Regions from separate parts of the Paeniglutamicibacter sp. MACA_103 genome, predicted to be linked through region 1. Evidence: riboswitches for the same ligand, from Rfam matches in the RefSeq annotation. Region 1 holds a riboswitch; each other region holds the start of a gene.
What was found. A riboswitch is a leader RNA that binds a small molecule or an ion and turns the genes downstream of it on or off. The one in region 1 is predicted to bind S-adenosylmethionine.

Region 1 (10,227 bases):
CGTCGTTTTCGATGCAATGCCCGTGCTCATGGGAGTCTTCGCCGTCGCGCGTCTGAGGATCCTGACCGACTAGGTCTCATACCTCATGGAAAACGAATGGCTCCGGCCGCGGAACAAACCCTGAACCGGAGCCATGTCCGTTTTCCTAGCCGGCGTCGGCTTGCAGGCCGGACTCCCGCGCGAAAATGTTCTCCTCGAGGGCATCGCTGAGTTGCTCGATGTCGGTCAGGAAGCCGTCGTGGCCAATTGGCGACGTGATGTACTGGACCTTGCACGGATTCGGCAGCAGTTTGGCCAGGCGCTCCGATTGCTCGGGCCAGTACAGGCGGTCCGAATCCACGGCGGCCACCAGGAAATTCACGTCTCCAAGTCGTGCCAAGGCAGACTCGATGGAACCGTGGCCTCTGCCAACGTCGTGGCTCATGAGCGCCTCGGTCAACACCAAGTAGCTGTTGGCGTCAAAGCGGCCCACCAGCTTGCTGGCTTGGTGGTCCAGGTAGCTTTCCACCTGGTACCGCCCGCGGTCCAGGCCGGGGCTTGAGACCGGCAATTCGTCCCCTTGCGGTGCCCGCCCGAACCTGACGTCCAGTTCGGCCGCCGTGCGGTACGTGATGTGGGCAATGCGTCGCGCAATCCCCAGCCCCGCCGAAGGGACGAGTTCATTGGCGTAGTAGTCGCCTCCGGCGAACTCCGGGTCCAACCTGATCGCGGCGGTTTGCGCCTGGGCGAAGGCAATCTGCTCGGCCGACGACTCGGCCGAGGAGGCCACCACCACGCAGTTCTTCACGCGCTCTGGGAACTCGACGGCCCACTCCAGTGCGCGGGCCCCGCCCATGGATCCGCCCAGCACGGTGTGCCACGTGGTGATTCCCAGCTCGTCGGCCAGGCGTGCCTCAAGGCGCACCGAATCCTTGATGGTCGTGAACGGGAACCGCGATCCCCAGGCCACGCCATCCGGGTCAAGGCTGGCCGGCCCCGTGCTTCCGGAGCAGCCGCCAACCATGTTCGCCGAAACCACAAAGTAGCGCTCGGTGTCCACCGTCTTGCCCGGTCCCACAAAACCGTCCCACCAGCCCGGTTCCGTCGAGGCGCCGCGCGCAACGTGGCTGTCGCCGGTCAGTGCATGGGCGATGTAGATGGCGTTGGAGGCATCGGCATTCAGCGTGCCCCAGGTTTCGTACCCCAGCACGATTTCCGGCAGCGTCGCACCCGTTTCGAAGGTGTAGGCACCGGTGTGCAGGTGCCGCAGGATGCCATCGGGGGCATAGTCCAACGCCGCTGCGGTTTCTGCGTCATAAAGGACCACGTTCGTCTCCACGCTCACCGGGTGCCCTGCAACTCGACATCACCCAACGAGGCCACGGCCTCGAAGCCTGCATGCAGGTCGGCGATGATGTCGGCAACGTTCTCGATGCCGACGCTCAAGCGGACCAGGCCCGGGGACACCCCGGCCGCAAGCTGTTCGGCCTCGGTCAGCTGCGCGTGGGTGGTGGAGGCCGGGTGGATGACCAACGACCGCACATCACCGAGGTTTGCCACGTGTGAGTGCAGTTCCAGCGCGTCGACGAAACCCTGGCCCGCCACGCTTCCCCCGGCAATCTCGAAGGCGACAATGGCTCCGGTTCCGCGCGGACCGTACTTGCGGCCCCGCTCGAACCACGGGCTGGAGGGGAGCCCCGCGTAGATGACACGCTCAACCTGCGGCTGGGCCTCAAGCCATTGCGCGACCTCCACGGCGTTGGAGACGTGGCGCTCCATGCGCAGAGAGAGCGTTTCCAGGCCCTGGGCGATAAGGAACGCGTTGAACGGTGCAACGGCCGACCCGAGGTCGCGGAGCAACTGCACGCGGGCCTTGAGGATGAAGGCCAGGTTGGCACCCAGGGCACCGTTGACGCCGAGGTCGCGGGCGAACACCAGCCCGTTGTAGGACTCGTCGGGGGTGTTGAAGCCGGGGAACTTTTCCGGATCGGCGGCAAAGTCGAAGTTGCCCGAATCCACAATGACACCGGCGATCGCGGTGCCGTGTCCGCCGAGGTACTTGGTGGCGGAGTGGATCACGATGTCCGCTCCCCACTCGATGGGACGGATCAGGTACGGAGTGGCCAGGGTGTTGTCGACAAGCAGCGGCACACCCGCCTCGTGCGCGATGGCCGAGACGCCTTCGATGTCGAGCACGTCCTGGCGCGGGTTGGAAACCACTTCGCCGAAGAATGCCTTGGTGTTGGGCTTCACCGCTGCGCGCCACCCGTCGAGGTCATCCGGATCGGCAACAAAGGTGACTTCGATGCCCAGCTTGCGCAGGGTGTGCTTGAAGAGGTTCTGCGTTCCCCCATAAAGGCTCGGGCTGGCCACGATGTGGTCGCCGGCCTCGGCGAGGTTCAAGATCGAGAACGTGGTGGCCGCCTGGCCAGAAGCCAGCAACAATGCTCCCACGCCGCCTTCGAGGTTGGCGATGCGCTGCTCCACGGCTTCCTGCGTCGGGTTGCCGATGCGCGTGTAGATCGGTTCCAGCTCGGCCAGGGCAAAGCGTGCTGCGGCGCTTTCGGCGCTCGGGAACACGAACGAGCTGGTTTGGTAGATCGGCAGGGCGCGTGCGCCGGTTGCGGAGTCGGGTTCCTGCCCCACATGGATCTGACGGGTTTCAAAGGACCAGTTGTTAGACATCTCTTCCCCTTCAAGGATTCTAGGGGTATGCCCGAAGCCGACTCCGGCAGAGGCCGTGCCTTGGCTGGGGGCAATCCCGCGCTTGTCCCACGTCTTTTTGACGTAGGGCCTGGTCTTCACCCGGGGCACCCCACCGCGGCGGAGGGTTGCCGTTCAGCAAGCCGGGGCCTTCTGCTGAAACTCATGACCTTGGCAATAAGTCTGGCGCAGGGCTTCATATCTTCGCAACCACGTCTCAAATTGTGACAAGCCGAAAGGCAACCGCACTACCCCGCGGCCGTTTGGGGAAAGCTGCCCCAAAGCAAGTTAGGGCAGCCTAAGTCGAGAGCCAGATCACAAAGTGCCATGATAGGCACATGATGAGGTTGGACCATGTAACTTACGCTTGTGGACCCGACGGCCTCGCGGCAACTGCCGCTCGGATCGGCGAGGCCCTTGGACTCGAATCTGTAAAGGGCGGTGTGCACCCACGTTTTGGTACGCGCAATGTCATCTTCCCGCTGAAGAACAACCAGTACCTGGAAGTTGTCGAGGTCTTGAACCACCCGGCATCGGACAAGGCACCGTTTGGCCAGGCCGTACGGGCCCGTTCCGAACTCGGTGGCGGCTGGATGGGTTGGTGCGTTGCGGTTGATGACCTGGCTCCGGCGGAAGAACGCCTGGGCCGGGGCTCCGTTCCGGGAAACCGGAAATTCCCGGACGGGCAGGAACTGACCTGGCGCCAGATCGGCATCAACGGCCTGATCGCCGATCCGCAGGTTCCGTACCTGCTGCGCTGGGACGACGGGACCGAGGACCTGCACCCGTCAAAGGCACTGGAACCACAGGGCAAGATCTCCTCGATCAGCATTGCCGGCTCCAGCGAACGCGTCGCCGACTGGCTCGGACAGCCCGAGCAGCTGCCCGTTGGCGAGGTCGCTGTTGATTGGCAGGCTCCCAACGGAACGCCGGGAATCCTCTCGGTGACCTTTGAAACGCCCAAGGGTCAAATCACGCTGTAACGACGCAGCGCGAGGAACCACAATCAAGGTGGGGATCGACCGGTTCATCCGGCCGATCCCCACCTTGCTTAATACCTAGTCCGTTCCGCCGACAGCTTCGTCGACGACGTCCAGCAGTTCGTCCTTCAGTATTTCGAAGTGCTTCACCATGATGGACCCGATCGCCATCAACAGTCCGCCGACCAGCAGGACTTGCTGCAGCAGTCCGGTTATCCAGTAGACCAGTTCGGTTCCCGGCAACATCGTGTCGTAGTACCACGGCCAGATCGGATTGCCGATCACGGCCACGATCGCACCGACGGCAGCCAGTACGAAGCCGAGGCGGAGCATCGTTTTGGAACTCAAAAGTTGGGGCATCGTTGCTTCTCGACTTTCTCCACGTTTCCCGGCACTCACCGTCTACCAATGGCAGACAGTTCTCTCGGCCGGTTCCGGCACCTAATCCCGAGGCCGTTCGGGCTGCGCATGCTTGTCTTTTCGGACGGCGGCCACGGCCTCCTCCGCCGAACGAACCACGAAGGAACCGGCCAACAGGAACAGTCCGCCGTAGAAGGCACCTTGCTGGAGCACTGCGGCAAGTCCGCCCACGAATCCCCTCAGCGGGTCGTAGATGTTGCTTTCATTGATCAGCCAGCCCAAGAGCGGCGATGCGACCAGATAAAAGAGGGCTCCCAGAATCCCCAACACCAATCCAACGCGGAACATTTTCTGAGAACTCATGGCCTGGGGCATGTCCAGCTCCTTGGTTGCGGGGCCCTGCCCCGGCAGCGCAGCAAGTTGGTGGCGCGAGCTTTCTGGGGCCTGTCTGCCTTGAGCCTAGCAACGGGCCCCGGAAGCACAAGCTTTCACAAAGAACGTAATCAAACCGTGTTTCAGGAACCCAGCCCGATGGCCGTGCCCACCAGCGCATAGCCGACGAATCCCGCGATATCCAACAACGCATGGGCGATGACCAGCGGCATGACCCTGCCCCGCTTCGAATACACGTAGCCGAAGACCACGCCCATGGCGACGTTTCCGATGAAGGGGCCAATGCCCTGGTAGAGGTGGTAGCTGCCCCGCAGCACGGCACTGGCGAAGATGATCTGCCACTTCCCCCAGCCCAGGCGACCGAGGCGCTCGAAGAGGTACCCGACGACGATGACTTCTTCCAGGATGCCGTGGCGGATCGCGGAGAAGACCAAGACCGGTACAGTCCACCAATAGTCATCCAACGCCGCCGGCACGATGATCGTGGTCAGCCCAAGTGCACGCCCCAACGCGTAGACGCCGAGGGTTCCGATGCCCATGGCCAGAAACAGCCCGGTCCCCCAGCCCAGGTCCCTGAACGGCCGCACCAGGTCGAAGCCGAGCCGGGCAAAGGGGTTGCCCCCGGGAATCCGCCAGAGCAGGTAAAGGACCAGCATCACCGGCACCAGGGCGAAGAAGATGTCCAGCAATTGGTAGGTCAGGTCGAAGTACTGGCGCTGGTTCAGCGAATTGTTCAGCGACGTGGTCTGTGAGCCCAGGGGTGCCCTGGTCATCTTGTCGATGAGGTTCACGATCGCGTAGATGCCCGATTGGCCCAGGGACAAGCCCAGGACGATGAGCAGCTCGATCCTCAGCCCACGGCGGGTCCCGGCGTCTGCCTTCGATCTCCCCGATGCTTCGCTGAACCGGGTGTTCCCCGACGCTTCTGAGCTCATGCCTTCGATCCTACGTGGTGATCCTGTGTACCCACACACCTGTTGACCTGCAAGGATGGATGGGTGACCCGAGAAGCCCTGCCCCGCGAATACAAGCTGGCCACCGCCCTTTATCCGGGGCCGGACTGGAAGGCCGCGCGCGTGGATGAGGGTGGACAATTCCACCTGGTGCTGGTGGCCGAGGGCGAAGCCGTGATGCGGATGAGCCGCACCGCGGAAGCGGCCCGGCAGATGCAACGGCGCGTGGATCTGGTCCAGGCATTGGAGGGCCGTTTCAGCTTCCAGCTGCCCGCCGCGTTGAGCGAGGTCTGGCACGGCGATGGGTGCTCCGCCGTCATCCAGCGCTACGTCCCGGGTGCTCCGCACCTGCCGCACACCGGTGACGCCACCCGCCTGCGCGCCGTGCTCGAGGAGCTCGCGGCCGTCGAGGTCGGGCCGCTTGCCCCGCTGCTGGCCCCGCCCTTTTCCTTCCGGGGCCCGTGGACCGCGCCAAAGATCGAGGCCACCTTGGAGGCCCTGCCCGCGGAGTTGGCCGGGGCCGCGCAGCGGGTCCTGGACGCCCTCCCGGGCTTTGAGGCGGTGGCGCCGGCGCTGGTCCACGGAGACCTCGCCGGCCACAACATGCGTTGGCGCGACGGCGAACTGCTCGGCATCCTCGACTGGGACCTGGCCGCCGCCTGGGACCCGGCGCTGAACACCGCCTACCTTGGCCTGTGGCACGGAGCCCACCTGCTCGAGGACATTGCCCCGAGCCTGGACGTGGCCTGGCGCGCCCGCATCTGGCTCGGAGCCATGTCCCTGGAAAGCGTCTACGACGCCTCGCTGAATCCGGGGCGGGATTCCGCTGCGCTGATCGGGAAGATCCGTCCGCGCCTCATGGCCGCTGCCGAGGCAGCCCGCGGCTAGCGCGCGCCCGGCCTCGATTCGGCAATGATGACGGGAATGCCCGACTCCACCAACTCGCGCTTCTGTTCCTCGGTGATCCCGTCATCGGTGATCAATGCGCTGAACGTCGACCGGGACAGGGTCGCAAAGGCGCTGTGCCCGATCTTCGAGGAGTCGCACACCAGGTAGCTGCGGCGCGCCCGGCGGATCATCAGGTCGTTGATGGAGGCCTCGAACTCGTCCGAGACCGTCGGCCCGATGTTCGCCTCCAGGCCGTTGATGCCCACGAAGGCTACGTCCAAGGTGACCTTTTCCAGCGACTGTTCCGCAAAGGGGCCGACCAGTTCGTAGGACCGCGGGTTCAGCACTCCCCCGGTGACCATCACCTTCACGTGCGTGCGCACCGCCAGCATCGAGGCGATGTTGACGGCGTTGGTCACCACGGTGAAGGTGGTCCGCCCGGAGTCGTTGACCAGCTCGCGGCGCATCCCCAGCTGAGTGGCAATGGCGCTCGAGGTGGTGCCGCCGGAAAGGCCCACCACCATGTCCTGGGTGACCATGGAGGCGGCGAGCACCGCGATGGCATGCTTCTGCACCGCCGCGTCTTCCTTTTGGTAGCGAACCGGCAGGTCGTAGGCCACGGTGTTGGACACCGCTCCGCCGTGGGTGCGCGAGAGCAGCGAGGAGGCGGCCAGCGAGTCCAGGTCCCGGCGTGCGGTGGCGGGCGAGACCTCGAGTTTGTGCACGATGTCGTCGACCTCGATCTTCCCGAACCGGGAAAGCAGTTCGAGGATGGCGTTGAGGCGTTCTTCGCGTTTCACCTTTTCACCCGTCTGTCGTCATGTGGCCGGGTGGGGATCCACCGGCCGATCCGTGGCAAGGAAGCCGTCCGTTGCCCGCGGCCCGGACCACTCGCGGCTTCCGCCGCTGGTGCATCCGGCTCCGCCGAACGGCGGAGGATGAGGTCACCACGGGTTTGGCGAACCGCGCCGCGGCACGGGAACCTACTTTACAGCTCCGGCGGCCAGGCCGCCGATCAGGCGCTTCTCAATGAGCATGAACAGGACGATCACCGGGATGATGGCCACGATCGAGACGCCGAAGACGTACTGCCAGGCCGTGGAGTATTGTCCCACGAACCTGGTCAACGCCACCGACAGCGGCTGGTTCTCCGCGGTGGAGAGGATGACCAGGGAGGCGGCGAATTCGTTCCAGCAGGAGACGAAGGTGAAGATCACCGCGGTGACGATGCCCGGCCAGACCAGCGGCAGGTTGATGCGGAAGAGCACCAGGATCTTTCCGGCCCCATCGATCTGCGCCGCTTCGTCGACCTCCTTGGGAACCGAGGCAAAGAACGAATGCATGATCCACACCGCGAAGGCCAGGTTGAAGGCGGCGTTGATCAGGATCATGGCCAGCCAGGTGTCGTAGAGGTTCATGGCAAGCATCTGCTTGAACAGGCCCGCGGTCAGCACCGCCGGCTGCAGCATCTGGGTGACGATCACCAGGAACATGAAGACCATCTTGCCCGGGAACTTGAAGCGCGCGGTGTAGTAGGCGGCCGGGGTGGCCACCAGCAGCACCAGCAAGGTGGCACATAGGGAGATGACGATGGTGGAGATGAGGTTGAAGGCCACCGGGGTTTCGGGGGTGTCCCACATGGTCAGGTAGTTCGACCACTGCGCCCCTTCCCGCGGCAGGTAGCTTGGCGGGATGGCAAGGATCTCGGCCTGGGTCTTGAGCGACCCAAAGAACATGATCCCGTAGGGAATCAGGAACGCGATGGCGACGAGCAGGCCCACGACCATGCGCCAGATGACGGTTCGGCGGGAGGCACGGTCCTCGGTGATCAGGATCGACATGGGATTCCTAGACCTCCCTCATGGGCTTGACGGTCTTGACGTAGATCGCGACGATCACCAGCACGATCGCGAAGTTCACCACCGAGAGCGCCGAGGAGATGTCCAGCCGGCGGTCGAATTGCAGGACCTTGAAGATGTAGGTCATCAGCGTGTCCGCGCTGTAGCCGGGAATGGATCCGGTGATGATCTTCAGGATCGGCAGGTTGTTGAACACGTTGATGATGTTGATCAGCACGGCCACCGCCAGCGCCCCGCGCAGCTGCGGCAGGATCACGAAGAGGTAGGTTCCCCAGCGGTTCGCCCCGTCCATGCGGGCGGCCTCCAGCGTCTCGTTGGGGATTGCCTGCAGGCCGGCCAGGAGCGTGTAGGTGGTGAACGGGATCGACACGAAGATCGCGACCACGATGGCCACGGCCATCGCCGGGACGGCGTTCTTGGTGAACCCGTACCCCTCGTCCAGGACGCCGATGTCGATGAGGAACTTGTTGAAGATCCCGTAGTTGGGATCCGCCGCGTAGTAGAACACGGTGGTGGTCATGACCACCGATGCCGCCCACGGGACAATGACCGCCATGCGCACCAGGGTCCGCCCGGGGAAGGGCTTGTTCAGGAACTGCGCCAGCGCCAGGGAAATCACCACGGTGAATGCCACCACGACCACCACCCAGACCACGGTGTTCAGCAGGATCCGCGGCAGCGCCGGGTCGGCGAAGACCTTGGAGAAGTTCGCGAAGCCCACGCCCTCGAGGTCGGTGCCGACCTGTGAGATCTTCCGGGTGGAGTTATAGATCATGTACCCGGCGGGGAACACCACGATGGCCAGGATCAACAGGAGCGCCGGGCCGATCCACGGCAGGGCCGCGAGGAACGACCCGCCCTCCCTGGCGGATGTGCGCGCGGACCGGCGCTTCGGGGAGGTTGCGACGCTCATGGCGGGGATCTCCTGCGTTACGGGGGCGGAAAATTGTGTACTTCAACCGCGGGCGGGGCTCCCTCGTTGGAGGTGAGCCCCGCCCGTCTTGGCCGGGTTGAGCCCGGCCCGGTGCACGTGACCGGCGGATGCCGGGGCCTCGTCCGGGGCCGGGGGCGGTGCGGCTAGCTGGCTGCGTCGGCCTTGGCCTGGATTTCCTTCAGGACATCCGCAGCGCTCTTGCCCGTATCGATCTGCCCCATCAACGACTTGAAGGCGCCGTCGGTGGCGTTCCATGCCGGGTTGGTGGTCGGGTAGAAGACCGCGTTGGGCAACATGTCGAGGAACGGCTTGAGCGTTTCGTCGCCTGCCAGCTTCTCGGAGCCGGACTTGGTGGTCGGCAGGAAGCCCTCGGTGGAAACCCAATCGGTGTAGACGTCGGCGGCGAAGAAGTAGTCCATGAACTTCTTGACGGCCGCTGTCTTGGAACCGTCGTTCTTGAATGACATCAGGCGGTCGGCGACGCCAAGGGTTGCCGGCGCACCGGACTTGGTGGCCACCGGCGCGATGCCGTACTCAAGGTCGGGGTTCTCCTTTTCGATCTGGCCAACGGTCTGCGGCAGCCCATAGGCGAAGCCGAGCTTGCCCTGGACGAAGGTGTTGAGCATCGGGGTGCGCTGGGTGGCGCCCGGGTTCTTTTGCGTGGCACCGTCCTTGATCATCTTCTGCATGTACTCGGTGGCTTCGACGTTGGCCGGGGTGTCCACGGCAATGCTGGCGGTGTCGCCGAAGTTGCCGCCGTTGCCGGCGAACCAGATCATCGATTCGCCCTGCGCTTCTTCGCTGCCCAGCGGCATGCCGTAGCCGTCGGCCTTGGTCTTCTCGCTCACGGCCATGGCTGCGTCGTGGAGTTCGTCCCAGGTCTTGGGGACCGAGGAGATCCCGGCTTCCTCCATCAACGTCTTGTTGTAGAAGAGTGCGCGGGCCGAGGCAATCAGCGGCAGGCCATACTGGGTCCCTTCGAGCTTTTCGTTGTCGGCAAACGACGGCTGGAAGTCGGCCACGGTCGCCTCGGAGGCGATGTCGGCGGCCGGGGCCAGCAGGCCCTCGGCGGCGAATTCGGCGAAGGCGCCGCCGTTGTAGATGTCGGGTGCCTTGTTGCCCTGGACCTTCGTCTTCAACACGCTTTCCAGGTTTTCCCAGGACTGGATTTCAAGATT
Region 2 (10,227 bases), on a different contig from region 1:
TGACCACCGCGCAGGCCAACGCCTGCGACTACTGCCTCTCGGTCCACACCTACACCGGCACCCACCAGGCCGGACTGGGCAAGGACGAGATCCTCGACGCCCGCCGTGCCCGGGCCGCGGACCCCAAGACCGACGCAGTGCTGAAGTTCGCCGCCGCCATCCTCGAGACCCGGGGCGCGGTCACCAAGGAGCAGTTCACCGCGGTGCGCACCGCCGGCGCCACCGACGAGGAAATCGGCGAGATCGTCGCCGCCGTCGCACTGAACACGCTGACCAACTTCTACAACAAGGCCGCCGCGGTCGACATCGACTTCCCCACAGTCCGCGCCGCGGACCTCCAGGGCGCCATGGCCTAGGACGCCAGCCCAGCCACGGGCCCGCCGCCGGAATCGCCGGCCGGCGGGCCCGGTGCGTTTCACGGGGCACCCCTTGCGCATGCCTCGCGCAGCCGCCATAATAAACGAACGACATTCATTTAGTGTGACGCCGATCCCATGTGCCCCTTGCCGGGCCCTGTTGCCTCGCGCACCACCGACCCCTGCAGGAGCACGCATCATGAGCTGGTCAATGCCCGCCGAGACCTCGGCCCAGAAGCGCGTCTGGATGGCCTTCCCCCACGAGGGATACACGCTGGGCGACACCGAGGCCGAGGCGCACGCGGCCCGCTCGACCTGGGCCAACGTGGCCCACGCGGTGGCCGGGTTCGCACCGGTCATCATGGTGGTGGACCCCGCGGACGTGGAAATTGCCGCACGCTACCTCGATGAGCGCATCGAGATCCGCACGGCCGAACTCAACGACGCATGGATGCGCGACATCGGACCGACCTTCGTCACGGACGAGGACGGCGGCCTCGCGGCCATCGACTGGGTGTTCAACGGCTGGGGCGCCCAGGACTGGGCGGCCTGGGACAAGGACGCGTTGATCGGCAAGCGGGTGGCAGAGTGGGCCGGCGTGCCCCGCGTCGCCTCGACCCTGGTCAACGAGGGCGGCGGCATCCACACGGACGGGCAGGGCACGGTGCTGGCCACCGAGACCGTGCAGCTGGATCCCGGGCGCAACCCCGGCATCACCAAGGCCGAGGTCGAAGCGGAGTTCGCGCGCACCCTGGGCGCGGCCAAGGTGCACTGGCTCCCGCGCGGGCTGACCCGCGACAGCGAGGAGTTGGGCACCCGCGGGCACGTGGACATCGCCGCGACGCTCCCCTCCCCGGGCACCGTGCTGGTGCACATGCAGGAGGACCCCGAGCACCCGGACTACGCGGTCAGCCGGGAAATCGCCGCATCCTTCCACGGCGCCACCGATGCGCAGGGCCGCGAATTCACCGTCATCGAGGTCCCGGCACCGGCGACGCTGCGCGACGCCGAGGGGTTCGTGGACTACAGCTACATCAACCATCTGGTCGTCAACGACGGCGTGGTGGCCTGCACCTTCAACGACCCCAACGACGAAAAGGCCCTTGCCGTCCTTGCCGACGCCTACCCGGGGCGCACGGTGGTGGGCGTCGATGCCCGCGAGCTCTTCGCCCGCGGCGGCGGCATCCACTGCATCACCCAGCAGGAGCCGATGCCGACGGTGAAGTGAACCCCTTTCGGGAAGGCAGGGGCACTCCCCGTCACAGATGACCGTTTGTTGCTCCCCGCACGCCCGCGCTGGCAAAGTGTCCCCGCTTCGCCGTAGGGTTGGTACAGCTTCACGAATTCTGGCTGCCGCAAGGCAAGGCTCCGACCTTTCCCAGATACCAACCCCATAGTTGCACGGTGGGTGGTTCGGATGACGAAGCGGCCCCGTCGCGCATCCCGCGCGGAGGGGCAAGGACAACGAACCCCAAGGACGTGTGCACTTCATGTACAGCCCCACCCTGACCTCATCCCCCACAGCGAACCCGCTGCCGCGCTTCGCCGGCGACTGGATCACCGCCTGGCTCAACCTCGATGCCGAGACCGACCTGCTACACGTGGGTGCCGGTCCCGACGAGTGGTTGCTGGAGGCGCTGGCCCCGCACAAGCTCTCGGCGGCCCTGGAGGGCCACGGGCCCGTCGAGGGCCAGTTCAACCCCGAGCTGCTGGTGGTCCTGCTGCCCGGGGCGCACGAGCTGGTCGGCAGTTCGTTCTTCCGCCTGCGCGCCTGACGCCCGGGGGGCAGGGTGCTAGATGTCCAGCACCAGGCGCCCGCCCTTGCAGCGCGACACGCAGATCATCATGGTGTCGCCGGCCTCCCGCTCCTGATCGCTGAGCAGCGAATCGCGGTGGTCGATCTCCCCCGAGAGAACCGGGGTCTCGCAGGTCCCGCAGATGCCCTCCCGGCAGGAGTTCAGCACCCGCACCCCGACTTCTTCCAGTGCGGTGAGGATGCTGGTGCCCACCGGAACCTGCACTTCAAGTCCCTCGGTCGTCTCCACGGTGAATTCATGGTCTCCCGCGGCGGGCGCGCTCGCGGTCGGGTCGGCGACAAAGCGTTCGAAGTGGAACCGTGCGGGGTCCTGCCAACCGGAGGTGAGCGTGGCGATGTAGTCCAGTAGCGGGCCGGGGCCGCACACGTAGGCGTGGAATCCCGCCGCCGGGTCGCCGAGCAGCCCACCCAGGGGATAGAGCCCGGACTCATCGTCCGCGTGCACGTGGACCTTCTCGCCGTACTGCGCCAGTTCGCCGGTGAAGGCCATGGAGCTGCGGCTGCGCCCCAGATAGACAAGGCGCCACGGTACCCCGGAGGCCTCGGCCGCGCGCAGCATGGGCAGGATGGGCGTGATGCCTATGCCGCCGGCGATGAACACGTATTCGGCTGCGGGCCCGAGCACGAAGTTGTTGCGCGGGCTCCTGACGCGCAGCTGCTCGCCGGGCTTCAGTTGGTCGTGGATGTAGGCGGATCCGCCGCGGCCGGCGGGCTCCCGCAACACCCCCAAACGCCAGCGCGGGTCCCCGGGGGCGGAACACAGGGAGTATTGGCGCAGCAGCCCGTTGGGGAGCATGACGTCGACGTGCGATCCCGGACCCCAGTCCGGCAGGGCGAGACCATCCGGGCGGGCAATGCCCAGGGAGAGCACCGACTCGGATTCCCGCCGGATGTCCACCACGTCCACGACGAAGAACCCGTCCTCGCTCGTCTGGGTGGTCGCCACCGGTTCCTCGATGACGTGCTTTTCACTTGTGCTGATCACGATGCACCTCCAGTGCTGTGGATTGGGTGGGTGGTGGGTACTGTCTGCGGCGTTTGAGGGGGCCGCGCCGCTGCCGGCTCGTCCAAGGCGGCGAGGACTGCGAGGGAGGCCAGACGCGGGCCAATGGTCACTCTCACACCCGCGCCGTCGAAGGCCCGGACCGAAACCCCGTGCGCGGCGCACGCGCGTTCGATGACCGCCGCCGGCCGGCCGTCTTCCGGGATCCAGAGGAAGTTGCCTCCGCTGCATGGGACGCGAAAACCGCGGGCCTCCAGTTCCCGGTGCAGGAATTCGCGTTCGCCCGCCACCGCGGCCACGGTGCCGAACAGGTAGTCGGTGTCGGCGAGTGCCGCCACGGCGCCGGCCTCTGCCACCGCGCTCAGCCCGAAGGGCGGGGCCACCTTGCGAATGGCGCGGACGATGCCCTCCTCTCCCAGCAGGTATCCGGCCCGCGCCCCGGCCAGGGCATGGGCCTTGGAGAAGGTCCGCAGGATGACCAGGTTCGGGTGCTTCCGCAGCAGCGTCAGGGTGTCCCCACTGGATCCGGAGAACTCGATGTAGGCCTCGTCGAGCACCACGAGCACCCGGCCCGGAACCCTCGCGAGGAAGGAATCGACCTCGCCGATCCCCAGCACCGTTCCGGTGGGGTTGTTGGGGTTGCACAGCAGCACCACCGCGGTGCGTTCGGTGATGGCCCGGAGCATGGCCTCCGGGTCGTGGCGATGGGCCGCGTCCAGCGGCACCTGGACGCCCCGGGCCCCTGCCAGCGTGACCAGGATCGGATATGCCTCATAGCTGCGCCAGGCGTACAGCACCTCGTCGCCCGGCCCGGCGAACGCGGCAAGGACCTGGCCCAGCAGGGCCAGGGACCCTGCCCCCACCGCAACCTGGGTGCCGGGCAGCCCAAGCGTGTCGGACAGCGCGGCCACCAGCCGGTCCCCGGCCAGGCTCGGATAGCGGTTGGAGCGTTGCACGCTGGCCGCCATGGCCTGGAGGGCAGCGGGCGAGGGCGACATCCAGGATTCGTTGGAGGAAGCCACCCACCGCACCTTCCCCGCGGCCGGCGAGCGCGAATAGTTCGGCAGCAGGTCCACCAGGTTGCGCGGCCGTGGAGTCGCCTCGCCTGCGCCGGATTGCCCGTGGGACATCTGGTCCTTCCTTCTCCCGGCGGATTCCATCGACGCCCTTAGGCCAAGACCTTGGACAGGAAGGCCTGGGTTCGGGGTTCGCGGGGGTCCTCCAGGACCTGGCGGGGGCTGCCGGACTCCACCAGCTGCCCGTCCGCCATGAAGTGCACGACGTCCCCGACTTCCTTGGCGAAGCCCATTTCGTGGGTCACCACGATCATGGTCATCCCCGAAGCCGCCAGGGATGTCATGACCTCCAGCACCTCCCCCACCAGCTCCGGGTCGAGGGCGGAGGTCGGCTCGTCGAAGAGCATGAGCTTTGGCTTCAGGGCAAGGGCCCGGGCGATGGCCACGCGTTGCTGCTGCCCCCCGGAGAGCTGCGCGGGGTAGTGCTGGTACTTGTCGGCCAATCCCACCCGGTCCAGCAGTTCCATGCCCTCGGCCAAGGCCTTCGCGCGCGATTTGCGCTGCACGATGGTCGGTCCCTCGATCACGTTTTCCAGGGCGGTCCGGTGCGGAAACAGGTTGAATTGCTGGAAGACCATGCCGACGGATGCACGCTGCCTGGCCGTTTCGTTTTCCTTCAGCTCGTGCAGCTTGTTCCCCGAACGGCGGTATCCAATGCGCTCCCCGTGGACCCACATTTCTCCGCCGCTGATTTTTTCCAGGTGGTTGATGCACCGCAGGAACGTGCTCTTGCCCGAGCCGGAGGGCCCCAGCAGGCACGCGACCTGTCCGGCCTGCACCTCCAGGGTGATGCCCTTGAGGATTTCCAGGTGGCCGAAGGACTTGCGCACATTGTGGGCGCGCAGGACTGGTTCTTTCATTTGCTTGGCTCCAATTCCGGCTCGATGCTTGGCGCTGCCATTGGTCCCGCTCCGGGGCCGGCTGCCGAGGCCGCGGGCGCCGCGGGCTTCTTGCCCTTGATGGGCGAGAAGCCCCGTTCAAAGTGGCGTTCGACGAAGTACTGGCCCACGGAAAGCACCGCAGTGACCGCCAGGTACCAGATGGCCGCCACGATGAGCAGCGGAATGGTCTGGAAATTGCGCGAGTAGATGATCGAAACGCTGGTCAACAGCTCCGAGTACCCGATGACGATGACCAAGGAGGTGTACTTGAGCATGCCGATGGTCTCGTTGCCGGTCGGCGGGATGATCACGCGCATGGCCTGCGGCAGGATCACCCGTCGCATGGTCTGCATCCTGGACATCCCGATCGCCTTCGCCGCCTCGGTCTGGCCCGAGGCGATGGACCGGATGCCCGAACGCACGATCTCTCCCATGTACGCGCCCTCATTGAGGCTCAGGCCCAAGAGCGCGGCGGTGAACGGGGAAATCACCGAGTTGGTGTCGATGCTCAGCAGCTCCGGTCCGAACGGGATTCCAAGCCCGATGTTGGGGATCAGTGCCGCCAGGAAGAACCAGAAGAGCAGCTGCACCATCAGTGGCGTCCCGCGGAAGAACCACGAGTACGCCCAGGCCGCGGTGGACAGGATCGGGTTCGCAGAGAGCCTGCACACCGCCACCACGATCCCCAGCACGATGCCGATGAGCATCGAGATCGCCGTGAGCATCAGGGTCCGGCCCAGGCCCGCCAGCACCGGCTTGGCGAAGAGGTACTCGCCCACCACGTCCCAGTGGAAGCGTTCGTTGGCAAACATCGAGTAGATCAGCATCAGCAGGATGCCGACGACTGCCACCGCGGCAATCCAGCGGCCCAGATAGCGGGCCGGCACGATGACCAGCCCGTTCGCCTGTGGTTCCGGGGCCCGAGTTGTCATTGCTTGACCCCGTTGACGGGGAAGGACTCCATGGTGTGGTCGGCCATGTTGTACTTGGCCAGGATCTTGTCGTAGCTGCCGTCGGCCTTGATGGCCTCGAGTCCCTTTTGGATGGTGTTCATGAGCTGTTCCTGGTCCTTGGGGAAGACTATGCCGAAGGCAAGGTCCTGGTAGCGTTCGCCCATTGCCAGCGCGCCCTTGGACTCGGCGGCAATGACCGACCCGGAGGTCGAATCGACCAGGAAGGCGTCCACGCGGTTTGACTGCAGGGCCAGCACGGCCTGGTTCTGTCCGGCGAAGATCGTGACCTTGACCGCCTGCTTGCCGGCTTCCTCACACTTCTTGGAGGCCTCGGCGGCGTCGGCGTCCTCGGTGGTGCCCTTCACGATGCCCACGTGGGAGCCGCACAGGTCATCCAGCGTCTTGAGCTTCTCGGCGTTCGCGGCCGAGGTCATGATGCCTCCTCCCGCGGAGAAGTAGTCGATGAAGTTGACCTGCTTCTGACGTTCGACGGTGTCTGACATCGCCGACATGGCCATGTCGTATCGTGCCGAGGCAAGGCCCGGGATGATCGCGTCGAAGGCGATGTTGTCGAAGTCCATGGTGACGCCCAACTGCTTCTCCAGCTCGTCGGCGATTTCCCTGTCGATGCCGATGACGGTGGTGCCGTCCGTGTCAAAGGATTCGAATGGAGGGTACTCGACGTTGCTGGCCACGTTGATGGCCCCGGATTTTTGGACCTTCTCCGGCAGTTGGCTAAACAGGGGCGCACTTGCGTTGGCTGCGGCCGGATTCTCGGCTTCCGCGGTCCCGCCGCAGGCGGAGAGCGCGAGCATGCCGGCCAGGGCAAGTGCACCAAGTGCGCCGGAACGGATGGTGCGCGTGGAGTTTTTCATGATGGGTTCCTCCTGATTGATGCGTTCTGAACTGCTGGAGCGGATGGGGACTTTCATGTGGGTGAATCCGTCGGATTCCGTGACGGGCACGGGCTTTTTGGGCATGGGCAGTAGAGCCACCGACCTGGGCGGTGCGCTGGGGGCGTTGCTGGGTTGTTCGGCTAGCCGGCGAGAACCTTGTTCACGGTTTCAACGACCGATCCGCTGTGCACCAGGTCCAGGGCCTTCCGGATGCGTGGATACATGACCACGTCGGCGCGGATGTGGTCGATCGGCCGCCCGTCGGCCGACTTGCTGCCCCGCACCAGGGCCAGTGCGGCGGCGCTTGCCGCGCCCGGGCTGGCATCCCCGGTGTCGGGGTGCGCGGCACGCAGTTCCAGCGCCTGGGCGGCCATGAGCAATTCGATGCCGACCACGGATTCGATGTTGGCGACGATCTGCCGGGCGTGCCGTCCGGCGTTGTTGGCCATTGAGACGTGGTCTTCCTGGTTGGCGCAAGTGGGGATGGAATCGACCGAGTCGGGGTGGGCCAGGGTCTTGCAGTCGGACACCAGTGCCGCGGCCAGGTATTGCGGCAGCATGTAGCCGCAATCCATGCCCGTTTGTTCGCTGTCGATGAGCATGTCGGGCAGCCACCGGTTCAGCGTTCCGTCGTCAAGTCGGAAGAGCCGGCGTTCGGTGATGTTGCCGATCTCGGTGACCACGATGGAGATGAAGTCGGCGGCGAAGGCCACGTACTCGGCGTGGAAGTTCCCTCCCGAGACGGCCTTGAGTTTGCGGGTGTCGGGCAGCGACGGGAAAATCAGCGGGTTGTCGGTGGCCGCGTTGATTTCGTTGTCGATGATCCCGGCCGCGAAGGCCAAGGTGTCCTTGATCGGGCCAAAGACCTGCGGGATGCAGCGCAGCGAGTAGGCATCCTGGGGCGGCTGGCGGACCGGGTCAGTTGACGCGTTGCCGTCAATGAGGGTGGACCCCGACAGCAGTTCGCGAATGCGCGCGGCGACCTCGATTTGTCCGCGCTGGCCGCGGGCCTGGTGCAACTCATCAATGAAGGCGTCACCGAACCCCATGAGCGCCTCGATGGTCATGGCCGCGGTGATCTGCGCCGTTTCCAGCAGGTTCTGCGCGTCGTGGAGGGCCAGTGCCGCCTGGGCGCAGGAGAACGAGGTGCCGTTGAGCAGGGCGAGTCCGTCCTTGGCCCCCAGCGGGAGCCGCTCGATGCCGGCATGGCGCATCGCGGCGATGCCGCTGACCACCTTGCCGTCCAGCAGGGCCTCCCCCGAATCCAGCTCCATGTCCTCGCCGGTATGCGACCGGGACATCACGATGGCCACGTGCGCCAGCGGGATGAGGTCGCCAGAGGCGCCGAGCGAGCCGTACTCCGGAATCGCCGGGCAGACCCCCGCATTGAGCATCCGGGCCAGGGTGGTGACGATTTCCGGGCGGACCCCGGAGTAGCCCTGGGTCAGGCTGACGATGCGGATGAACATCGTCGCCCGCACGACTTCCTCGTCCACGTGACGCCCCACGCCCGCGGCGTTTGAGAGCACCAGGCGCCGGGACAGTTCGGCGGCGTCGGCCGGCTCGGCGAAGGCCTTGCGTCCGGCCAATGACCCGAACCCGGTGTTGATGGAGTAGATCGGCGGTGTCTGCTTGCCCGGTCCCATCGCATCGACGATGCCGTCCAGCCATTCCCGGCTGGGGGCCATGGCGTCGAAGACCGCATCATCGATGATTACGGGGCGTCGATGCCGGGCCACCTGAATGAGGTCGTCGAGCGTGGCACGGTGAACGCCAATGGTCACCGGTGCCGTTTCAGCCAATACTGCTGTAGTCATCAAGGGTCTCCCTGGTTGATTTGTTCGGCGTGCACTCTTGCAATGCCTGGGTAAGTTTGTTCGCCGATTCCTGCATGACGCGCAGCGTGGAGGAGATCCAGAAGCGAGAACCGCACGTCCCCTCGGGACCGGCGACGTTGATCGAGCAGACGACTTCTCCCTGGCTGGTCACCGGGACGGCGATGGACAGCGATCCCTGATCCAGTTCGCCGCGGGAAAGCACATATCCGGAGGACCGGGTCTGTGGAATGGACGCCAGGACTTGCTCGCGGTTCATGGTCTTGGCGGTAAACCGGGTCATGGATCCGGTGAGCACCTCGTGAACCACTTCGGGGGGTGCCCAGGCCAGCAGCACCCGCTGCCCCGCCCCGGCATGCAGCGGCAGCAATTCGTTGACGGCGAAGGAGTATTTCAGGGACTTCTCCGGCTCCACACGCCGAAGGCACATGGCCTGGGAACCAATCCGCACAATCATCACGGCCGTTTCCCCGACCTGGTCCACGATTTCGCGAAGCACCGCATTGCCCACCTCGGCGAGGTAGGACTGGGCATGGTGGCGGCCGGCGGACCTAAGAAGCACCGGGCCCGGCCGGTAGCGTCCGTCTTCCTCGCAGACAAAATCCTGTTCGCGCAGCACCTTGAAATAGCGGTACGCGGAGCTTGCGGGAATGCCGAGCTTCCTGGCCACGGCCTCGACCGAGGCGTCTCCGTGTTCAATGACCTCGGTCAGGATTCTCAATCCCCGTTCAAAAGACGTTGACATGTCCCAAGCCTCCCTTCCAACCCAAGATGCGGTGTGATGCGCGACATATTCTTGCGCACTGATTCGATGTTGCACGCTGCGGGAGCGAAGGACAATTCCGACTCTCACATAGTGAGAACCACGCTTACTCGCTGAACCGCGGCGCGCTAGGTTGAGGGCAGTCACCACGATCTCGGGAGGTACCCATGGACTCGACCCTGGCCGCTGCCACAGCGCCGATATTTACGGAAGACCCCTATTCCCCGGCGCATTTGGCCGATCCCTATGGGCTCTTTGAACGCATGCGCGACGCCGGCCCGGTTGTACTGCTCAAGGAGCACGATGTCTTGGCCGTGACGCGCTTCGATGAGTGCAAGGAAGTCCTGGAGGACTATCGGACCTTCATCTCCGGCGCGGGCGCCGGGCCGCGGAACCTTCACCGCGAACCCAGCTGGCGGGCTCAGGGCATCATGGAATCGGATCCCCCGATCCACACCCAGATGCGCCATGCCATAGCCGGAGTCATCTCACCCCGCGGGGTCCGTTCGCTGCGCGCGGGTTTCGAGGAGTACGCCACCGAGCTGGTCGACGAGCTGCTGGAGCGCGGGGAATTCGACCTGGTCAAGGACCTGTCGGAGGTTTTCCCCCTGCGCGCGTTTGGGGATGCCGTCGGTATTCCGCGCGAGG
Region 3 (7,901 bases), on a different contig from region 1:
CCTCGATGTCCGCGTAGGACTTGTAGTCCTCGTACTTGGCCTGGGCCAGCTCGGAGGTCTTGTCGGTGATGATGGTCTGCATCGCGAAGATCTTGATGTCGTGGCGGTCGCGGCCTGCGGCTTCGGCGGCGTCGCGGATCTTGGTGACGGTGGCCTTGAGCATCTCGCGGGTCGGGCTGGTGACGAAGACCGACTCGGCGTTGGAGGCGGCGAACTTGATGCCGCGCGATGAAGCACCCGCCTGGTAGATCACCGGGGTGCGCTGGGGGGACGGCTCGGTGATGGCGATGCCCGGGACCTTGAAGTACTTGCCTTCGTGGTTGATCGGGTGGACCTTGGACGGGTCGGTGTAGACGCCGGTTTCCTTGTTGTTCTGCACGGCGTCGTCTTCCCACGAGCCTTCGAGCAGCTTGTAGACGACCTCGAGGTACTCGTCGGCGTGGTTGTAGCGCTCGTCGTGTTCCATCTGGTCTTCCTGGCCCATGTTGCGGGCGGCGGACGGCAGGTAGCCGGTGACGACGTTCCAGCCCACGCGGCCGTTGGTCAGGTGGTCCAGGGTGGCCAGGCGGCGGGCGAAGGCGTACGGGTGCTCATAGGCGGTGCCCGCGGTGACGCCGAAGCCGAGGTTCTCGGTGACCGCGGCCATGGCCGAGACCAGCATCATCGGGTCGTTGACCGGGGCCTGCGCGCCGGTGCGCAGCGGGGTTTCGTTGGTGCCCTTGTAGACGTCGTAGGTGCCCAGCACGTCGGCGAGGAACAGTCCGTCGAACTTGCCCTTTTCCAGCACCTTGGCCAGGTGCGTCCAGTACCCCAGGGTCTTGTACGTCGAGGCCTTGTCGTCCGGGTGGCGCCACAGGCCCGGCGACTGGTGCACCACGCAGTTCATGTCGAAGGCGTTGAAGAGGATCTGGCGTGGGGCGGGAGTCGTGCTCATGTTTGTCCTTCGCGAGGTGTTGGGTTTTTGTGGATCCGGCGTTGCGCGGATCAAGTCGTTCGTTTGGGGCAGCGGGCGGCGTTCTAGGGAACGCCGGTTACCTTGGTTGCGCCCACGTCGCCGATGGCGTTCAGCTGCTGGGGTGCCGTCCCGTTGACCTCGTAGTCGCCGATGATGCGCGACTTGTAGATCGCCGGGTTGTGCGTGGCCACGGTGCGGGCGTTGCGCCAGTGCCGGTCCAGGTTGCAGCCCTTGGCTGTCGCCGAGGCGCCCAGCCCGTCAAAGAGCTTGGTCGCCGCGGAGAGCACCAGTGGCTGGACGACGGCCTGCGCCCGGTCCGCGGCGAGTTCACACACCGCAAACCTCTCGGCCTGGCTGAGCGATGCATCGGCCAGCGCGATCTCGATCTCCGCCACGGCGGCCAGGACGATGGAATCGACCGCGAATGCGGTGCCCGAGATCTCGCCCACCAACTGCAGCACCTGGGGCTCTTCGCGCACCGGAACACCGGTCCCGGTACTGAAGGACCGGGTGCGGGCCTGGACCGACGAGCGGACATCATTGAGCACGGCGCGCGTGATTCCGGCCTGGACCCCGAGCAGCACGAGCTGGAAGATGGCGGATTCCGGGTCGTTGACCTGCTGCTCGTCGGGAAGGATCGTGTCCACCGGGACGTTCTCGAACGTGGTCGAGCCGGTGCCGGTGAGCTGCTGCCCGAATCCGTCCCAGTCGTCGAAGATCTTGACCCCGGAATGCTGGGTGGAGACCACGGCGATCTGCCGGCCTGCGCGTGCGGGGTGGGCCACGGCGACGGCGACCCAGTCCGCGTAGATGGTGCCGGTGCAATAGTATTTCTCGCCATTGAGGATCCAGCGCTCGCCCTGCTTGGCAATGGTGGTGTTGAGGGTGCCCAGCCGGTTTCCGCCGCGTTCGGTGTAGGCATTGCCGACGATCTGCCCGGCAACAATGCGCTCGACCCAGCGGTGCCGCAACGCATCGTCCTGAAGCAGCAACACGGATTCAACGAAGCCGATGTGCGAGCGCCAGAGGTGCGCCACCTGGGAATCGGCCTCGGCCAGCTCAATGAGCAGGCGGAACAAGTCGGACACGCTGGCCCCGTAGCCGCCCTCGGCCACCGGGATGCGCAGGGCCCCGAACCGCACCCGGTTCAGCCAGCCGACCGGCTCGAAGGGCAGGGTCCGGTTGGCGTCGCGCTCGCTGGCCCCGGCGGCAATCTTGGCGAAGACCGGGCGGAAGATCTCGGCCAGCTCGTCATAGTGACCGTTCAGGGGAACGCCCGGAGTGAGCTTGAGCAGGTGCCGGGCGGGGGTGTCCCCGGTAAAGGCGTCGAGGTTGACGGCGCCGAAGATATTGGGGTCCGCTTCGACATCGTGTGTATTGGCAAAGGAATCGACAGGCATGAATTATCTCCATCGGTCCTGGCGTGAGCACCTACCGCCCAATTAAGGGGAGGGGTTGCTGCGGCGTCATGGAGCCAGATCTCTCGGCCGCTCTGGATGGTTGTTGGTCATATTTCTACACGCCCCGGCGAGGCAGTGACAACCCGGTTCGTCACAATTGAAGCCCGCAACACGGGCCGGATGGCCGTGCCGGACCTTGCCGTGCCCACGGGAAAGACCGGGCTCGCGGCATTCTTCGGACCATTCATTCGATGCGATTCCCGAGGTGCGACGCGCCCGCCTTTACGGCCACCCCGCCATACAACCATTGGGACAATGGCGTAACTACGTGGCGCCATCCGGGCACCGCCGCGGCCGGGCGCGCCTGCGGCAGCTCGAAATCCCCTCGGCATTTCGATTCGAAATTTCTCGTCACACGCGAAGATTCTTTGATTGCCAATCCAAGAGAACCATCCCATCGAACGTTCCGTCACATTACGGCGGGTTTGCTCCTGTGACAAGCAATCGACTTTGATGGATGGAACAACCCATCCCGAGCGGCCGAGAGATCTGGCTCTGTAACGCCGCAGCAACCACCGCTTAGCGGTGAAGTGCTAACGCCAGAACCGATGGAGAACAAAATGCCTGAAACCCTTTTGCCCGCGCTCCCTGCCGTTGCCGAGGAAAACTCGTGGAGCGAGGACGAGCGCCTCGCGTTCTGGGATGCCGCGGCGCGTCGCCTGAGCTGGTCCGACCAGTGGCACACCATCCACAGTAGTACCGGCGTGGACCCGGAGGCCCGGCGCGGCCCCGAGCTGCGCTGGTACGAGGGCGGCAAGCTCAACGCCGCCTACAACTGCGTGGACCGCCATGTGGAGGCCGGACGCGGCGACAAGGTCGCCCTGCACTTCGAGGGCGAGCCCGGTGACAGGACCACCGTCACCTACCAGGACCTGCAGGACCGGGTGTCCAAGGCCGCGAACGCGCTCCTGGGACTGGGCATCGGCAAGGGCGACCGCGTGGTCATCTACCTGCCGGTCCTCGTGGAAACCGTTGTCATCACCCTGGCCTGCGCCCGCATCGGTGCGGTGCACTCGCTGGTCTTCGGCGGCTTCTCCTCCGAGGCGCTGAAGTTCCGCGTCGAGGACACCAAGGCAAAGTTGCTGGTCACCACCGACGGCCAGTTCCGCCGCGGAACCGCGGTCCCTGTCAAGGCGCACGCCGACGAGGCGGTCTCCGGGGACAACTCGATCGAGCATGTCCTGGTCATCAACCGGACCGGGCACACCGACATCGCCTGGACCGAGGGCCGCGACGTGTGGTGGCACGAGACAGTCGACACCGCAAGCGCCAAGCACGTCCCCGAGGCCTTCGACGCCGAGACCCCGCTGTTCATCATGTACACCTCCGGGACCACCGGCCAGCCCAAGGGCCTGGTCCACACCACCGGCGGCTACCTGACCCAGGCGTCGTGGAGCCACGAGTTCCTCTTCTCCAACCCCGACCCGGCCAAGCGCGACTCGGATGTCCACTGGTGCACCGCCGACCTGGCCTGGGTCACCGCGCATACCTACGAGATCTACGGTCCGCTGTCCAACGGCGTCACCCAGGTCATCTACGAGGGCGTGCCCAATGCCCCGAACCCGGGCCGCCACTTCGAGATCATTCAGCGCTACAAGGTCACCAGCTACTACACGGCGCCCACCCTGGTGCGTTCGCTGATGGGCTGGTTCCCCGACGGCGTCCCGGCCGACTACGACCTGTCCTCGATCCGCCTGGCCGGCACGGTCGGCGAGGCGGTCAACCCGGAGGCGTGGCGCTGGCTGCGCAGCCAGGTCGGCCGCGACACCGCCGCCGGCATCCCCATGGTCGACACCTGGTGGCAGTCCGAGACCGGGGCCACCATCCTGTCCCCGCGCCAGGACGACACCGCGTTCAAGCCCGGCTGCGGCACGCGCGCGCTTCCCGGCGTGGGCGTGGACATCGTCGACGATGCCGCGGCCACCGTGGGCGCCAACGTCCAGGGCAACATCGTGCTGACCAAGACCGGGCCTTCCATGGCCCGCACGGTCTGGGGAAACCCCGAGCGCTACTACACCTCCTACTGGGAGAAGTACGCGGCCCAGGGCTGGTTCCTGGCCGGGGACGGCGCGCGCTTCGATGAGGACGGGGACATCTGGATCCTGGGCCGCACGGACGACGTCATCAACATCTCCGGGCACCGCCTCTCCACCATCGAGATCGAATCCGCGCTGGTCACCCACCCGGCGGTCGTCGAGGCCGGGGTCTGCCCGACGTCCGACGCCAAGACCGGCCACGCGGCCACCGCGTTCGTGGTGCCCTTCGACAAGTCCGTGGTCGGCACCGACCTCACGGGCGAGGCGCTGGCGAAGCAGCAGGCCCTGGTCACCGAGCTGCGCAACCACGTGGCAACGCAGATCGGGCCCATCGCCAAGCCGCGCGAAATCGTCTTCGTCCCCGACGTGCCCAAGACGCGCTCGGGCAAGATCATGCGCCGGCTGCTGACCCAGCTGTTCGAGGGCAGCACGCTGGGCGACACCACCAGCCTGCAAAACGAGCCCTGCATCGCCCAGATCAAGGACATCTGCGACGCCTAACGCGCCTGCGTGAAATCTCCGCGTCGGCCATGGCACTTCCATGGCCGACGCGCAGACACCTCCCTCAGCCGCCCGCAACCCCTGGGGCTTCGGGCGGCTCCAAGCAGGCAATGGTTCGGCCGAATCGCGGACGCCTCCCGGCCGTCGGCAGGGCCCACGAAATATTTGGTTCAAACCCCCGGCTATCTTGACTCATTCAAAATGAGCGGGAAAATGTTAACCATGACACATCCGGTTGAACTCGAGCAGGTGCTGCGCGAGGCCTCCATGCGCGTGACGCTCCCGCGGGTCGCCGTGCTTGCGGCGGTCTCCGCCAACCCGCATGCAGATACCGATGCCGTCCTCGATGCCGTGCGCCAAGCGCACCCCGCGGTGTCCCACCAGGCCGTCTACGACTCGTTGAGGCTGCTGACCCACCTTGGCATCGTGCGCAAGATCCAGCCGCACGGGCACAACGCCCGCTATGAGACCCGCGTGGGCGACAACCACCACCACTTGGTGTGCCGCTCCTGCGGCACGGTCCTCGACGTGGATTGCGCGGTGGGCGACGCCCCCTGCCTGCACGCCTCCAACGACCACGGGTTCGCCATCGAAGAGGCCGAGGTCATCTACTGGGGATTATGTCCCCGGTGCCAAAACGCGGACTCCTAGACGATCCGGATCCGTACTCGGCCGAAATCCCCTGCAAGACCAACCAATCCCCCCGAACCAACAAAACACCTCAAGAAGGAAGTCATGTCTGAAGCTACAACCGGCAAGTGCCCCGTATTCCACGGTGGCGGCCGCGCCCACCCCACCAGCGGAAATGCCAACTCCGAGTGGTGGCCGAACAAGCTCAACCTGAAGATCCTGGCGAAGAACACCCAGGTCTCCAACCCGCTGGACGAAGACTTCAGCTACACCGCGGCCTTCAACGCCCTCGACCTGGACGCCGTGAAGGCCGACCTCGCCGAGACCATGACCAAGTCGTACGACTGGTGGCCGGCGGACTTCGGCCACTACGGCCCGTTCTTCGTGCGCATGGCCTGGCACTCGGCCGGCACCTACCGCAGCCACGACGGACGCGGCGGCGGCGGCGCGGGCCAGCAGCGCTTCGCCCCGCTCAACTCCTGGCCGGACAACGTCAACCTGGACAAGGCCCGCCGTCTGCTGTGGCCGGTCAAGAAGAAGTACGGCCAGTCCATCTCCTGGGCCGACCTGATGATCCTGGCCGGCAACGTGGCCATGGAGACCATGGGTTTCAAGACCTTCGGCTTTGCCGGCGGCCGCCCGGACGTCTGGGAAGCCGACGACGACGTGTACTGGGGCCCGGAAAAGGTGTGGCTGGACAGCGAGCGCTACACCGGCGAGCGAGAGCTTGACGCCCCGCTGGCCGCGGTCCAGATGGGCCTGATCTACGTCAACCCGGAAGGGCCCGACGGCGTTGCCGATCCACTGGCCTCGGCCATCGACATCCGCGAAACCTTCCGCCGCATGGGCATGGACGACGAGGAGACCGTCGCGCTGATCGCCGGCGGCCACACCTTCGGCAAGACCCACGGCGCCGACGCCGAGTCCTACAAGGGGACCGATCCGGAAGCATCTTCGCTGGAAATGCAGGGCCTGGGCTGGAAGTCCGGCTTCGGAACCGGCCACGGCGATGACACCATCGGCTCGGGCCTGGAGGTCACCTGGACCTACCACCCGACCCGCTGGGACAACGAGTTCTTCCACATCCTCTTCGCCTACGAGTGGGAGAAGTTCGAGTCCCCGGCCGGCGCCCAGCAGTGGCGCCCGAAGGACGGCGGCGGCGCGGACCTGGTCCCGATGGCCCACAACCCGGCCGCCCGCCGCGAGCCGCGCATGCTCACCAGCGACCTGGCGCTGCGCTTCGACCCTGCCTACGGGCAGATCTCCCGCCGCTTCAAGGACAACCAGGAGCAGTTCGCCGAAGCGTACGCCCGCGCCTGGTTCAAGCTGACCCACCGCGACATGGGCCCCAAGTCCCGCTATCTGGGCAAGGAGGTCCCGGCCGAGGACCTGATCTGGCAGGATCCGCTGCCGGCCGCTCCGGCCGTGACCCTGGGGGAAACGGAAATCGCGGCGCTGAAGGCCCTGATCAACGCGTCGGGCCTGAGCGTCCAGCAGCTCGTTTCCACCGCGTGGAAGGCCGCTGCGACCTTCCGCTCCTCGGACAAGCGCGGCGGCGCCAACGGCGGCCGCATCCGCCTTGAGCCGCAGGCTTCCTGGACCGTGAACCAGCCCGAACAGCTGGCGCCGGTCATCGCCAAGCTCGAGGAAATCGTTGCCGAGTTCAACGCCACCTCATTGGTCAAGACCTCCTTCGCCGACGTGGTGGTGCTGGCGGGCAACGTGGGCATCGAGCAGGCCGCCCTGGCCGCGGGCCAGCAAGTCGCCGTGCCGTTCACCCCGGGCCGCGTGGATGCCACGCAGGAGCAGACCGATCCGGAGCAGTTCGCGTGGCTGGAGCCGGTTGCCGACGCGTTCCGCAACTACGACTCGGGCTTCCTGAAGATGCCGAGCGAGTACCTGCTGATCGACCGCGCGAACCTGTTGGGCCTCTCGGCCCCGGAGATGACCGTGTTGCTCGGCGGCCTGCGCGTGCTGGGCAACAACTGGGACGGCTCGAACCTGGGCGTCTTCACCGACACCCCGGGCGCGCTGACCAACGACTTCTTCGCGAACCTCATGGAGCTGGGCCAGGAATGGACCCCGGACGCCGAGGAGAAGACCTACTCCACCACAAACGGCCGCTGGGTCGGCAGCCGCGTGGACCTGGTCTTCGGCTCGAACTCGGAGCTGCGCGCCCTGGCAGAGGCCTACGCCTCGGACGACGCCAAGGAGAAGTTCGTGCGCGACTTCGCCGCCGCATGGGCCAAGCTCATGGACGCCGACCGCTTCGAACTGAAGAAGTAGTCGAAGTAGTCACCGGCTGAATCGAGTGGGGGG

Region 2: linked by a shared signal. The riboswitch ahead of ACIPVK_RS06865 (hypothetical protein) and the one ahead of ACIPVK_RS15010 (bifunctional o-acetylhomoserine/o-acetylserine sulfhydrylase) in region 1 are both predicted to bind S-adenosylmethionine.
Region 3: linked by a shared signal. The riboswitch ahead of acs (acetate--CoA ligase) and the one ahead of ACIPVK_RS15010 (bifunctional o-acetylhomoserine/o-acetylserine sulfhydrylase) in region 1 are both predicted to bind S-adenosylmethionine.

Annotation. Positions count from the first base shown of each region.
Region 1 is NZ_JBIXLN010000032.1:1,313-11,539, forward strand. It holds gene ACIPVK_RS15000 (hypothetical protein) at 1-73, shown strand, start outside; gene ACIPVK_RS15005 (homoserine O-acetyltransferase) at 146-1,306, opposite strand; gene ACIPVK_RS15010 (bifunctional o-acetylhomoserine/o-acetylserine sulfhydrylase) at 1,321-2,664, opposite strand; SAM riboswitch class IV at 2,738-2,853, opposite strand; gene ACIPVK_RS15015 (VOC family protein) at 3,021-3,665, shown strand; gene ACIPVK_RS15020 (hypothetical protein) at 3,741-4,010, opposite strand; gene ACIPVK_RS15025 (hypothetical protein) at 4,104-4,397, opposite strand; gene ACIPVK_RS15030 (CPBP family intramembrane glutamic endopeptidase) at 4,538-5,350, opposite strand; gene ACIPVK_RS15035 (phosphotransferase family protein) at 5,414-6,256, shown strand; gene ACIPVK_RS15040 (DeoR/GlpR family DNA-binding transcription regulator) at 6,253-7,056, opposite strand; gene ACIPVK_RS15045 (carbohydrate ABC transporter permease) at 7,240-8,097, opposite strand; gene ACIPVK_RS15050 (carbohydrate ABC transporter permease) at 8,105-9,028, opposite strand; gene ACIPVK_RS15055 (extracellular solute-binding protein) at 9,193-10,227, opposite strand, start outside.
Region 2 is NZ_JBIXLN010000010.1:74,678-84,904, reverse strand. It holds gene ACIPVK_RS06875 (carboxymuconolactone decarboxylase family protein) at 1-356, shown strand, start outside; gene ACIPVK_RS06870 (agmatine/peptidylarginine deiminase) at 556-1,584, shown strand; SAM riboswitch class IV at 1,692-1,824, shown strand; gene ACIPVK_RS06865 (hypothetical protein) at 1,847-2,131, shown strand; gene ACIPVK_RS06860 (PDR/VanB family oxidoreductase) at 2,150-3,157, opposite strand; gene ACIPVK_RS06855 (aminotransferase class I/II-fold pyridoxal phosphate-dependent enzyme) at 3,154-4,305, opposite strand; gene ACIPVK_RS06850 (amino acid ABC transporter ATP-binding protein) at 4,344-5,111, opposite strand; gene ACIPVK_RS06845 (amino acid ABC transporter permease) at 5,108-6,064, opposite strand; gene ACIPVK_RS06840 (ABC transporter substrate-binding protein) at 6,061-6,960, opposite strand; gene hutH (histidine ammonia-lyase) at 7,122-8,798, opposite strand; gene ACIPVK_RS06830 (IclR family transcriptional regulator) at 8,776-9,561, opposite strand; gene ACIPVK_RS06825 (cytochrome P450) at 9,747-10,227, shown strand, end outside.
Region 3 is NZ_JBIXLN010000062.1:10,229-18,129, forward strand. It holds gene ACIPVK_RS19970 (LLM class flavin-dependent oxidoreductase) at 1-934, opposite strand, end outside; gene ACIPVK_RS19975 (acyl-CoA dehydrogenase family protein) at 1,018-2,355, opposite strand; SAM riboswitch class I at 2,362-2,458, opposite strand; SAM riboswitch class I at 2,880-2,970, shown strand; gene acs (acetate--CoA ligase) at 2,976-4,952, shown strand; gene ACIPVK_RS19985 (Fur family transcriptional regulator) at 5,175-5,603, shown strand; gene katG (catalase/peroxidase HPI) at 5,688-7,868, shown strand.